4 regions of the Chryseobacterium sp. DZ-32 genome follow, and region 1 is predicted to be linked to each of the others. Evidence: riboswitches for the same ligand, from Rfam matches in the RefSeq annotation. Region 1 holds a riboswitch; each other region holds the start of a gene.
The links. Region 1 has a riboswitch for cobalamin ahead of AC59HC_RS15650 (acyl-CoA thioesterase). Riboswitches for the same ligand answer to the same signal wherever they lie in the genome.

Region 1 (2,203 bases):
AAGGGTGATAAGAATGCTTTCCATTCATGATCTTGTGGAAATAGAAGCCGGAGACACTTTTATTTTTGATGAAAAAGCTATGGTCGGAAAGTTTGAAAGAGAGAAAGCTTCAGCCCAAAAGATCTTTGGAATTCTGGATGAGCCTTTACGTACAGAATTTTTTAACCTGTGGCTGGAGTTTGAAGAAGAGAAAACTCCGGATGCTATTTTTGCCTGTGGAATCGATAGAATTATGCCGTTTATTTTAAATTCCCATACTACAGGAAAGAGCTGGACAGAAGCCGGAGTGACGGAAAGACAGATCCGGAATATGCTTGAAAATGCAATCAGCAGAGCATCGGACGAAATGGGAGAGGCTTTTGAACTTTTACTGAACAGAAGTCTGGAAACAGAAAAGGTATTGAAATAATGTCAATGAAAATATTTAAAGTTTCGGGCGGCCAAAGGCCGCCCGAAGCTTTATTGTTTATAGTATCTGGATTGGTTTCTTGAATTCGTCGATGGCTACAAAAGTAAAATCACCGACAATAGCTTTTTCTCTTTCATAGGAGTACATCTGTTCAGTGTAAATTTCAACATTAACCTTCATACTGGTTTTTCCCACGTAGGAAACTTTCCCGATCAGTTCCACAATAGTTCCGGCAGGAATAGGTTTTTTGAAATCGATCTTATCACTGCTCACGGTTACCACTCTTTTTCTGGCAAAACGGGTTGCGGTGATAAAAGCTACTTCGTCCATCAGCTGCATGGCAGTACCTCCAAAAAGGGTATCGTAATGATTGGTTGTGTTTGGGAAAACCGCTTTAAAGATTCTGGTTTCGGATGCTTCAATTCTTTCTTCTGTAGTCATATATCATTATTAATTAAAGCGAAATGAAATGATACTAAAACAACAGAATAATGACAGGAACTTATAGAATTCCTGAAACAATCCATCAGATCAATACAACTTCAAATCGCGAAAGTTACATGTTTAAGAAAAAGGCAGGTCTCCTGACTTGTAACATCATTTATCTCCTTCCCATGCCTCGCACAGTGGATCTTTGATAAAGACTTCAGTTACTTTACAGTTGCGCGACAGTCCGTGATTTTCACACGGTTCCCTTTTAATCTGCAGTGATGCAGAACCAATTTCTGTGATGAATAAGCGTAAAAACTTTTCGAATGCAAAAATAATGAATTTATTCCGGATTATGATAAATAATCTGGCTGATTACTCTTCCCTTCTTAATTGTCCAGAGTGTTGTATATCTGTTTTCCCCTGAACCATTGATCATATAAAGGAAAATATTATCATTGTCGAGAGAAGTTACCCCGATGTTCTCAAAATCCATGGTAGGCTGGAACATGTTTTTGATGGCTTCCCTTACAAAAACAGATCCTCTTCCGGGCTGCTGTACTCTGATGGATTTGATTTCGGTCATTCCCTCAGGAAGGTCATTTCCAATTCCCCATGGTTTTACTTTATCAATCGTAAGAATTTTTCCATCTGCATCTTTTTCCTTTTTACGGTATCCTGCATTGGAAGGGTAAATATCAATGACTACTTTGCTTCTTTGGGCGGTAGGGATTTTAGGATCGGAATTATCGGTAAAAATAAGGGATCTTCCATTTTTGGATTTGGATGGAGTATAGGCGGGAAGCTGGTCTACATAAGCAATACGTCCTTTATTCACCATTCCTTCTTTATCAAGAGTTTCATAACGCACAAAAGGCTTGTCGTCATCCTGTTTCTCAGGATATTTGATCCAGATCCATTCTGTTTCTCCCGGAGCCGGTTTTACATAAACAAATACATCACCTTTGCGCATACGGATCTTATCAACAATTTTTCGGTAGTCGTCTTTATGTACACGTACGTTGGCATATCCTTCCTCAGCTTTTACCACTCCAAAAGGAACTTTAGTTTGTCCTTTTACAAAGACAACAGATAAGATACTGAAAGCAGATAAATAGAATACTTTGTTTATGAAAGTCATCATGAAATTTTTTTGATCCCTCAAATATATAAATTAAATGCTTTTCGGAAGATAATTATACCGTTGCAGTTCATTTAAATCTTGTATTTGTTTCAGATAGCCTTCACGCAAAAGAAATATTTGGTGTGAAATATCAAGAACTTCCTGATAATTATGGTCAGAAATAATGAATCCCTTATACGCAGACTGTTCAATGATTGCAGCTTTCAATGCTGCAGAAATTT
Region 2 (2,203 bases), on a different contig from region 1:
GGTCTTTTATTTTTTCTTACTTCTTCAAAAGTAAAGGTTCCTAAAAGGCTTCCCATAATTTTGAATCTGTTCCACTGATAGGTTGTTGCCAATGCTACCAATGTAGTGTAGCGGGTAGGATAAGAAAAATTATCCAGATTGGCATCCAGGTTATTATACTGAAAATCTCCACTCAGGCTGACATCCCAATTGGGAGTGATTGAGTAAATATTGGAAGAGGAAAGATAAAGTTCCCTTTGGATATAGGTGTTATCGGTATAAATAATAGACTGCGAACGAACTGTGTCCATGAAATGGGTATAATCGTAGGCAAATTTTGCCTTAAGCTGTGTTTCAAATTTCGGGAACAGTTTTTTTCTCAGATTAGCCTGTACAAAATAATTCTCATCGGAAAGTCTCGCTCCTCTTCCTTCAAAGCGCCCGTTAACAATGGGTGCCGGCATTCCGCGGTTTGAAATATAACCGTAGCCACGGATATTCCAGCTTCCGTTATTTAAAGTTCCGTTGAGAGAAGTTTCAAAACGTTTTGCTTTGATATCTGAGTCCTGTCTTTTTGCAATGGTATCATAGGCCTGTTGCCCATCAGGGTATTTCTTCGCATACCGAAATCTGTAAATTCCGTCACTCTGCATAAATTCGCCACTGAAGCTGGCAGAAACCTTGTCTGAAATCTTCTGTTCCAACCGGAATGAAGGATTAAAGAGATCAATAGATGCACTTTTTGCTCTTATCACCAAATTGGTTTTTCTATTTCCTTTAAATACGGGTGTTTTAGGCTGTAAATAGATAGACCCCGAAGAGCCAAAGTCCTTTGCTGGCTGAAAAATTTCACTTTTCTGTCCGTTATACAACGATATTTCTTCCAGATCATCCAAAGAGTACCTTCCCAGATCTACCAGTCCGTTTTGAGCATTTCCTAATTGAATTCCATCATAAAAAACCCCTACATGCTGGCTTCCCATACTTCGGATATTAATGGTTTTCAAACCACCCAATCCGCCGTAGTCTTTAATCTGAACGCCTGAAAAATACCGCAGTGCATCTGCAACGGAATGACTGTTCAGTCTTTCCAGCTGTTCTCCCTGCAGCGTTTGTGCCGGAAGGATTTCTTTAAAATTCTTTTTATAAAGATTGATTCCTTTAATGGTCTCTTCCTGAAGACTGTCTTTTTTCTTAGTTTGGGAAAACACAAGTTGAGATGTTAACACTAATATTGTGAAAACAGCTTTATGAATTGCAGAAGTAGTTAGTTTTGCCGCCATTAGCTCATTTAGGGTAATGAAGACGCTAATGGGTATAAGAATACAACGACAAAGCACAGCTGTCACTGCACAGAATCATTGATGTCCTAAGCTTTATTCCACGAAAGCGTCAAACGATTATTGTCTGGCAGGTCTTCTGACTTACTCCATTTTTGAAATCCTTCCCATTAAAAAACAGTGGATATATTCTTCAAAAACTTTGGTGCGGAGCTTACAGCAGCGGGTCTGTCCCGGATTTTCACCGGATTCCCTTTTAAGAGCTTTTTACGGCTCACCAAATTCCGGCAAAGATAAATAATTATTCCTAATCCCCAACTAAAATAATGATTTATAAACAATTAAAGCTCCCGAAGGAGCTTTAACATGATTTCAACAAGGGTTTCTTTTTAAATTCCAATATTCAGAAAAATACTGAATCTTGATTGAGCTTCAATATCTCCTCCCGCCAGGCGTGTGTACATGGGAAGCATGACTTCACTTCCCAGGCTCAGCTTTTTATAAGAGGCTTCAAATCCCAGTTTTCCGTACAAAGCGCTACCAGCAGTATTCGGCAGTGCCTCATCAAACTGTTTGTTCTGAGCGTAGACTTCTCCCTGAACTCCAGTTTTTACAGAGAATATAGATTTTTCATTTCCTGCAACCTGATAAAAACCCGTTGCTGCATAGTTCCATTGGTTTCCAAAACGGTAATTTTTCTTATTCTCTGTTTTGATCATATAGTCTGTATTGACCAATACGGCTACTTTATTTTTCTGAAACTTATAATTCAAAGCGGCCTGATAATCCCAGCTTCCGGTTCCCAGCTGAAAGCTAGGGTTGACACCGGATGCTCCTTTTTCATCAAACTTGCCAAGTGGAATTTTCACGCCCAAACCTCCACTCAGATGATGGAAATTATCTTTAGAGCTCATCAGCTGGTAAATTCCCATCAGGTTTAAATC
Region 3 (2,203 bases), on a different contig from region 1:
CGCAATAATCCTGAAACAGAACCTATATTCCTGCTGACATTGGATATTCCGCTCTCGTACCCTTCTCCTTTATTAATCTGAAATTCTCCGATGATATTAAAATTCCATTTTGAATTCAGGAAATAATTAAAATCATTTTTAAAGATATAATTTTTCCCGGTTCCTCCACTGGATTTAGGTTGGTTTAACGAACCGAAATACTGAAAATTCTCTTCCGTATAGGCTGCTTTAAGGGAATTACTGAACTTCGCTTTGTTCCAGTCCCAAGAAAGAAGACTTCTTACACTTTGAGTTGTATATTTTGTTTTTGTTCCCGTTTCCTCATATACAGGATAATGCTGTGAAGAATCAAAAAACTGGCTTTGCCACGAAACCTTATGATCGTTTGTAATTTTATAGGATGCTCCTACATTGAACGTCGTATTGTAATAATTCCCGTTTCTGTTGATGTAATTCAGATCGCTTACCTTATAATCATTTTCACTTACAGAATAATTTCCGGAGGCTTTAAAACTGAACTTATCATTGCTGTAAGAACCTTTTACAAAGTTATTATAGGTATTAAAGGAAGCCACTTCAGAGAATAAAGAACCATGGAAGCCTTTATTAAAATCAAGAGTATTATTCAGGTGAATACTTCCCCCGATGGCACCACTTCCGTACACTACACTTCCTCCACCCGCTTTGATACCGATCTGATCATAGCCGAACAAAGCAATATTATTGATATCTCCCTGGCCTAAAAAATTAGAATTGATATTAATTCCGTTCCATACGAATGCAGTCTGCTGGGCAGTTGTTCCTCTGAAAGAAGGCGAAGAAACAGCACCACGGCCATTTTCTTTAATGAAAACCTGCGATTGAAACCTCAGAAGCTCCGAAAGATTACCGGAGTTTTTTTCAGCATCTTCTGTTGTAATTGTTTTTACGGGATGAAAAAGTTTCACCCTGTTCATCTGGTTGTCGAAGACATAAATAGTGTCAATAGTTTTCTCTTGTCCAAAAAGAAAACACCCATAAGATGAAAAAAGCAGTACTAAAGATCTTTTTATATCCATACTTTTTTACTTTTCCTCCGAAAGCAATATGTTTTTAATTATAATCCTGGCAGGTCTCCTGACTTTCGCATTCTGCTCCTTCCCGTTTTTACACAGTGGCGTTTTGCAGAAACTTGTGTTGCGATTTACAGTTGCGGGGACAGTCCGGGAGTTACACCCGATTCCCTTTTCATTCCAAAATACTGGAAACCAAAATTTTTGCAAAGATAGTTTTTTATATGTATTTGCCAAAAACCAGACTTTTCTATACAAAATATGCTATCCTTTTGTTATATACACAAAAAAGAACGGCCGCTTTCAATATTGAAAACAGCCATTCATCCCACTACTTTACTATTTATATATGTTACTTTTTAATAAATTTATAAGGCTCCTGTTGTACTCCTTTTACTGAATATTGTAAAATATAATCTCCTTTTGACAGGGATGAAACATCAATCTGTCCTTCTACAGTATCCAATGATTTTACCTTTTGTCCAACCATATTATAAATTTCTGCTTTCTCTATTTTTCCTTTTCCTTTAAAATACAGGATGTCAGCCACTGGATTAGGATAGATACCTATATTGTTTTTCTCTTTCACAGCATCACTCACCGATAAAAATTCAGAAGTATCCAGGTAAAAAGCAATCATCTGCCCTGAAGCATTCGTCCCTGACCCGGCAATTTTCTTTCCGTCCTGTGAAATTGCAAGAGGAAGTCCCATTGTTACTCCATTAGTGGCAATTCCTAAAGATGCCGCATAATCATTCAGGTTAATTCTCCCGGCGGCAGAGGTCCAGATAAAGCCTTCTCCTGACATGGGAGGAGCCCCAAATGCTCTGTAATACCCGATCACTTTTTTCCCATCAGCAGAAATCCCGGTGGCACCTCCTTTGAAGCTGAAAGAAGCATTAGGATGCGTTATATAAGTAAGTCCGCTCACAGCATTCCATACATAAGGATTAGGATTTGCCGAACCTATTATTGTATTTCCGTCAGCAGAAATTCCTCCTGCTTCTCCTACATGATTCCCATTATTATCTGTAATAAAACTTTCCACTCCATCCTGCCATTTTGCTCCGCTTCTTGTTCCAGTTGATTCATCCTGCCAGCCTACAATCACTGTTCCTGCTGCATTGATTGCGTTTGCTCTGGAGCTGCGT
Region 4 (2,203 bases), on a different contig from region 1:
TATCATACTTTTCTGCTGTCAGTTCTCCTTTTTTAAATTTTGCTCTCCAGCTTCTTACTTCTGTGGTTTGCGGGAATGATCCGATCGTAGTGGTGGGGAACAAAGGAAGCTGCAATACTTCCTGTTGCTCTTTTTTACGGATTTTGAAGGTGTTTATTCTCTGAGCATCTTTTTCAGTAACAGCATTGGCTCTTTGCTTCACTTCATTATTATGGATAAGAGAAGAAGTTCTTCTACTCTCAATTGCTTTTTTATTTTCTTCAAATGCTTCAAAAATCTGTTCATTTTCCGTTCCGGAAGCCAGCTCTTTAAGCATTACAACTTCTGCCACTTTTTGTTTGGCAAAAGCCAGCCAGTTCTTAATTTCCGGGTTAAGATTGGTTTCAAAATCCAGGTCGCAAGGTGAGTGAAGCAATGAGCATGATGGTGCAATGAAAATCCTTTCAGATCCTAATTTTTCAACAGCTTTTCTGATGAAAGACAAGGATTTTTCATAATCATTTTTCCAGATATTTCTACCGTCAACCAGTCCTAATGAAAGGTTTAGACTGTCCGGAATAACATTCAGAATATCATCCAGCTGCTCAGGATTTCTAACCAGATCAACATGCAATGTATTGACAGGAAGTGAAACGGCAAGTGAAGTATTGTCTTTTAATCCGTCAAAATAGGAAGCCACAATAAATTTCAGTTTCGGGAAACGTTTTCTGATTTCGGCATACACATAACGGTAAGTTTCTTTGGCTTTCTCTGTTAAATCCAATGCCAGAAAAGGTTCATCAAACTGGATCCATTCTGCACCCTGCTCCTGAAGTTTGGTTAAAATCTCTGTATAAACAGGAAGAAGATTTCCGGCCAGATCCAGTTTATCAAATCCTTCTTCTTTTTCTTTTCCTAATAACAGATAAGAAACCAGTCCGATAATAACCGGTTTCGCATTGATTCCAGCTTGTTTTGCTCCTGCAAATTCATTGAAAATTTTATCTGAGCTCAGCTTAAACTGTTGATTTTTATAAAATTCCGGAACGATGTAATGATAGTTGGTATCGAACCATTTGGTCATTTCCATGGCAGTGATATCCAATCCATCTTTCTGATAGCCTCTCGCCATGGCAAAGTAAAGATCCAGCTCAGTATTGTTTTTTTTAAGCACCACTTCATGGTACCGTGTTGGAATGGCACCTACTACAAGGCTCATATCCAATACCTGATCATAATATGAAAAATCATTACATGGGATAAGATCTATTCCTGCTTCTTTCTGGATATTCCAGTTTTGACTGCAGAGAGTTCTTCCGGTGTTCAGAAGTTCTTCCAAAAGGATTTTACCTGACCAGTACTGCTCGCAGGCTTTTTTGAGTTCTCTTTTGCTACCGATACGCGGATAGCCAAGAATGTGAGTTTGCATTTTTTTAAACTTTTTAATTAAACTTATTGGGAAGTTCTTTAAAATGCTTCGTTATGTTTTGCAGAAAAAGTTTCAGGAAAATAGTGACATAGCAGACAATGTATTTCCCTTCATAAGAAAATACAAAATCTGATATATCATCTGTATGACCCAAAGCTTCAGCCCGCGAAAGCATTGTCAATTCAGTAAAGGCAGGTCTCCTGACTTGTAACAGTTTCTGTCATCCTTCCCGCTTTTGGCAGTGGATCTGCAAGGACAGAAACTTTTGGTGGGTTACTTACAGTTGCGCGACAGCTCGTGATTTGCACACGATTCCCTATTAATCTACCTTAAGTAAAACCTTTCCTGTTTGATGAAGTATCTGTAAAGAACTGTACTTTTACCTTTAACAAAGGTTGTCAGTAAAAGTTTTTAATTTTGTGTAAAATTAGTAATACAGAATAAAAACACAATATAAAACAAATAATTAAGCAAATTAAACTTCATAAAGTAAAAATAAAAGCATATAATTCTTTATATTTGACTGTTTTAATCATTTAAAAGAATAATATTCTGTGGAACAACTCGATGATAAGGATGTACAGCTGCTCAGGCTCCTCCAGAAAAACGCCAAACTTACCGTTAAAGAGCTCGCTAAAGAAGTGAACCTTTCTACTTCACCGGTTTTCGAAAGGGTAAAAAGGCTTGAACAGGAAGGTTTTGTTAAAAGATATGCGGCAGTTCTTGATGCTGAAAAATTGAACCGTGGATTTACGGTGTTTTGCCAGATCAAACTTAAAATTCATGACCGGTCTG

Region 2: another riboswitch for cobalamin. It lies ahead of AC59HC_RS04520 (TonB-dependent receptor plug domain-containing protein); the one in region 1 lies ahead of AC59HC_RS15650 (acyl-CoA thioesterase).
Region 3: another riboswitch for cobalamin. It lies ahead of AC59HC_RS18945 (TonB-dependent receptor plug domain-containing protein); the one in region 1 lies ahead of AC59HC_RS15650 (acyl-CoA thioesterase).
Region 4: another riboswitch for cobalamin. It lies ahead of metE (5-methyltetrahydropteroyltriglutamate--homocysteine S-methyltransferase); the one in region 1 lies ahead of AC59HC_RS15650 (acyl-CoA thioesterase).

Annotation. Positions count from the first base shown of each region.
Region 1 is NZ_JCAIOM010000013.1:117,696-119,898, forward strand. Features, by position in the region: gene AC59HC_RS15645 (HD domain-containing protein) at 1-409, shown strand, start outside; gene AC59HC_RS15650 (acyl-CoA thioesterase) at 467-850, opposite strand; cobalamin riboswitch at 967-1,147, opposite strand; gene AC59HC_RS15655 (hypothetical protein) at 1,182-1,982, opposite strand; gene AC59HC_RS15660 (ATP-binding cassette domain-containing protein) at 2,013-2,203, opposite strand, start outside.
Region 2 is NZ_JCAIOM010000003.1:174,103-176,305, reverse strand. Features, by position in the region: gene AC59HC_RS04520 (TonB-dependent receptor plug domain-containing protein) at 1-1,262, opposite strand, end outside; cobalamin riboswitch at 1,372-1,556, opposite strand; gene AC59HC_RS04515 (transporter) at 1,649-2,203, opposite strand, start outside.
Region 3 is NZ_JCAIOM010000019.1:70,947-73,149, reverse strand. Features, by position in the region: gene AC59HC_RS18945 (TonB-dependent receptor plug domain-containing protein) at 1-1,058, opposite strand, end outside; cobalamin riboswitch at 1,090-1,267, opposite strand; gene AC59HC_RS18940 (T9SS type A sorting domain-containing protein) at 1,405-2,203, opposite strand, start outside.
Region 4 is NZ_JCAIOM010000005.1:37,537-39,739, forward strand. Features, by position in the region: gene metE (5-methyltetrahydropteroyltriglutamate--homocysteine S-methyltransferase) at 1-1,408, opposite strand, end outside; cobalamin riboswitch at 1,582-1,767, opposite strand; gene AC59HC_RS06815 (Lrp/AsnC family transcriptional regulator) at 1,963-2,203, shown strand, end outside.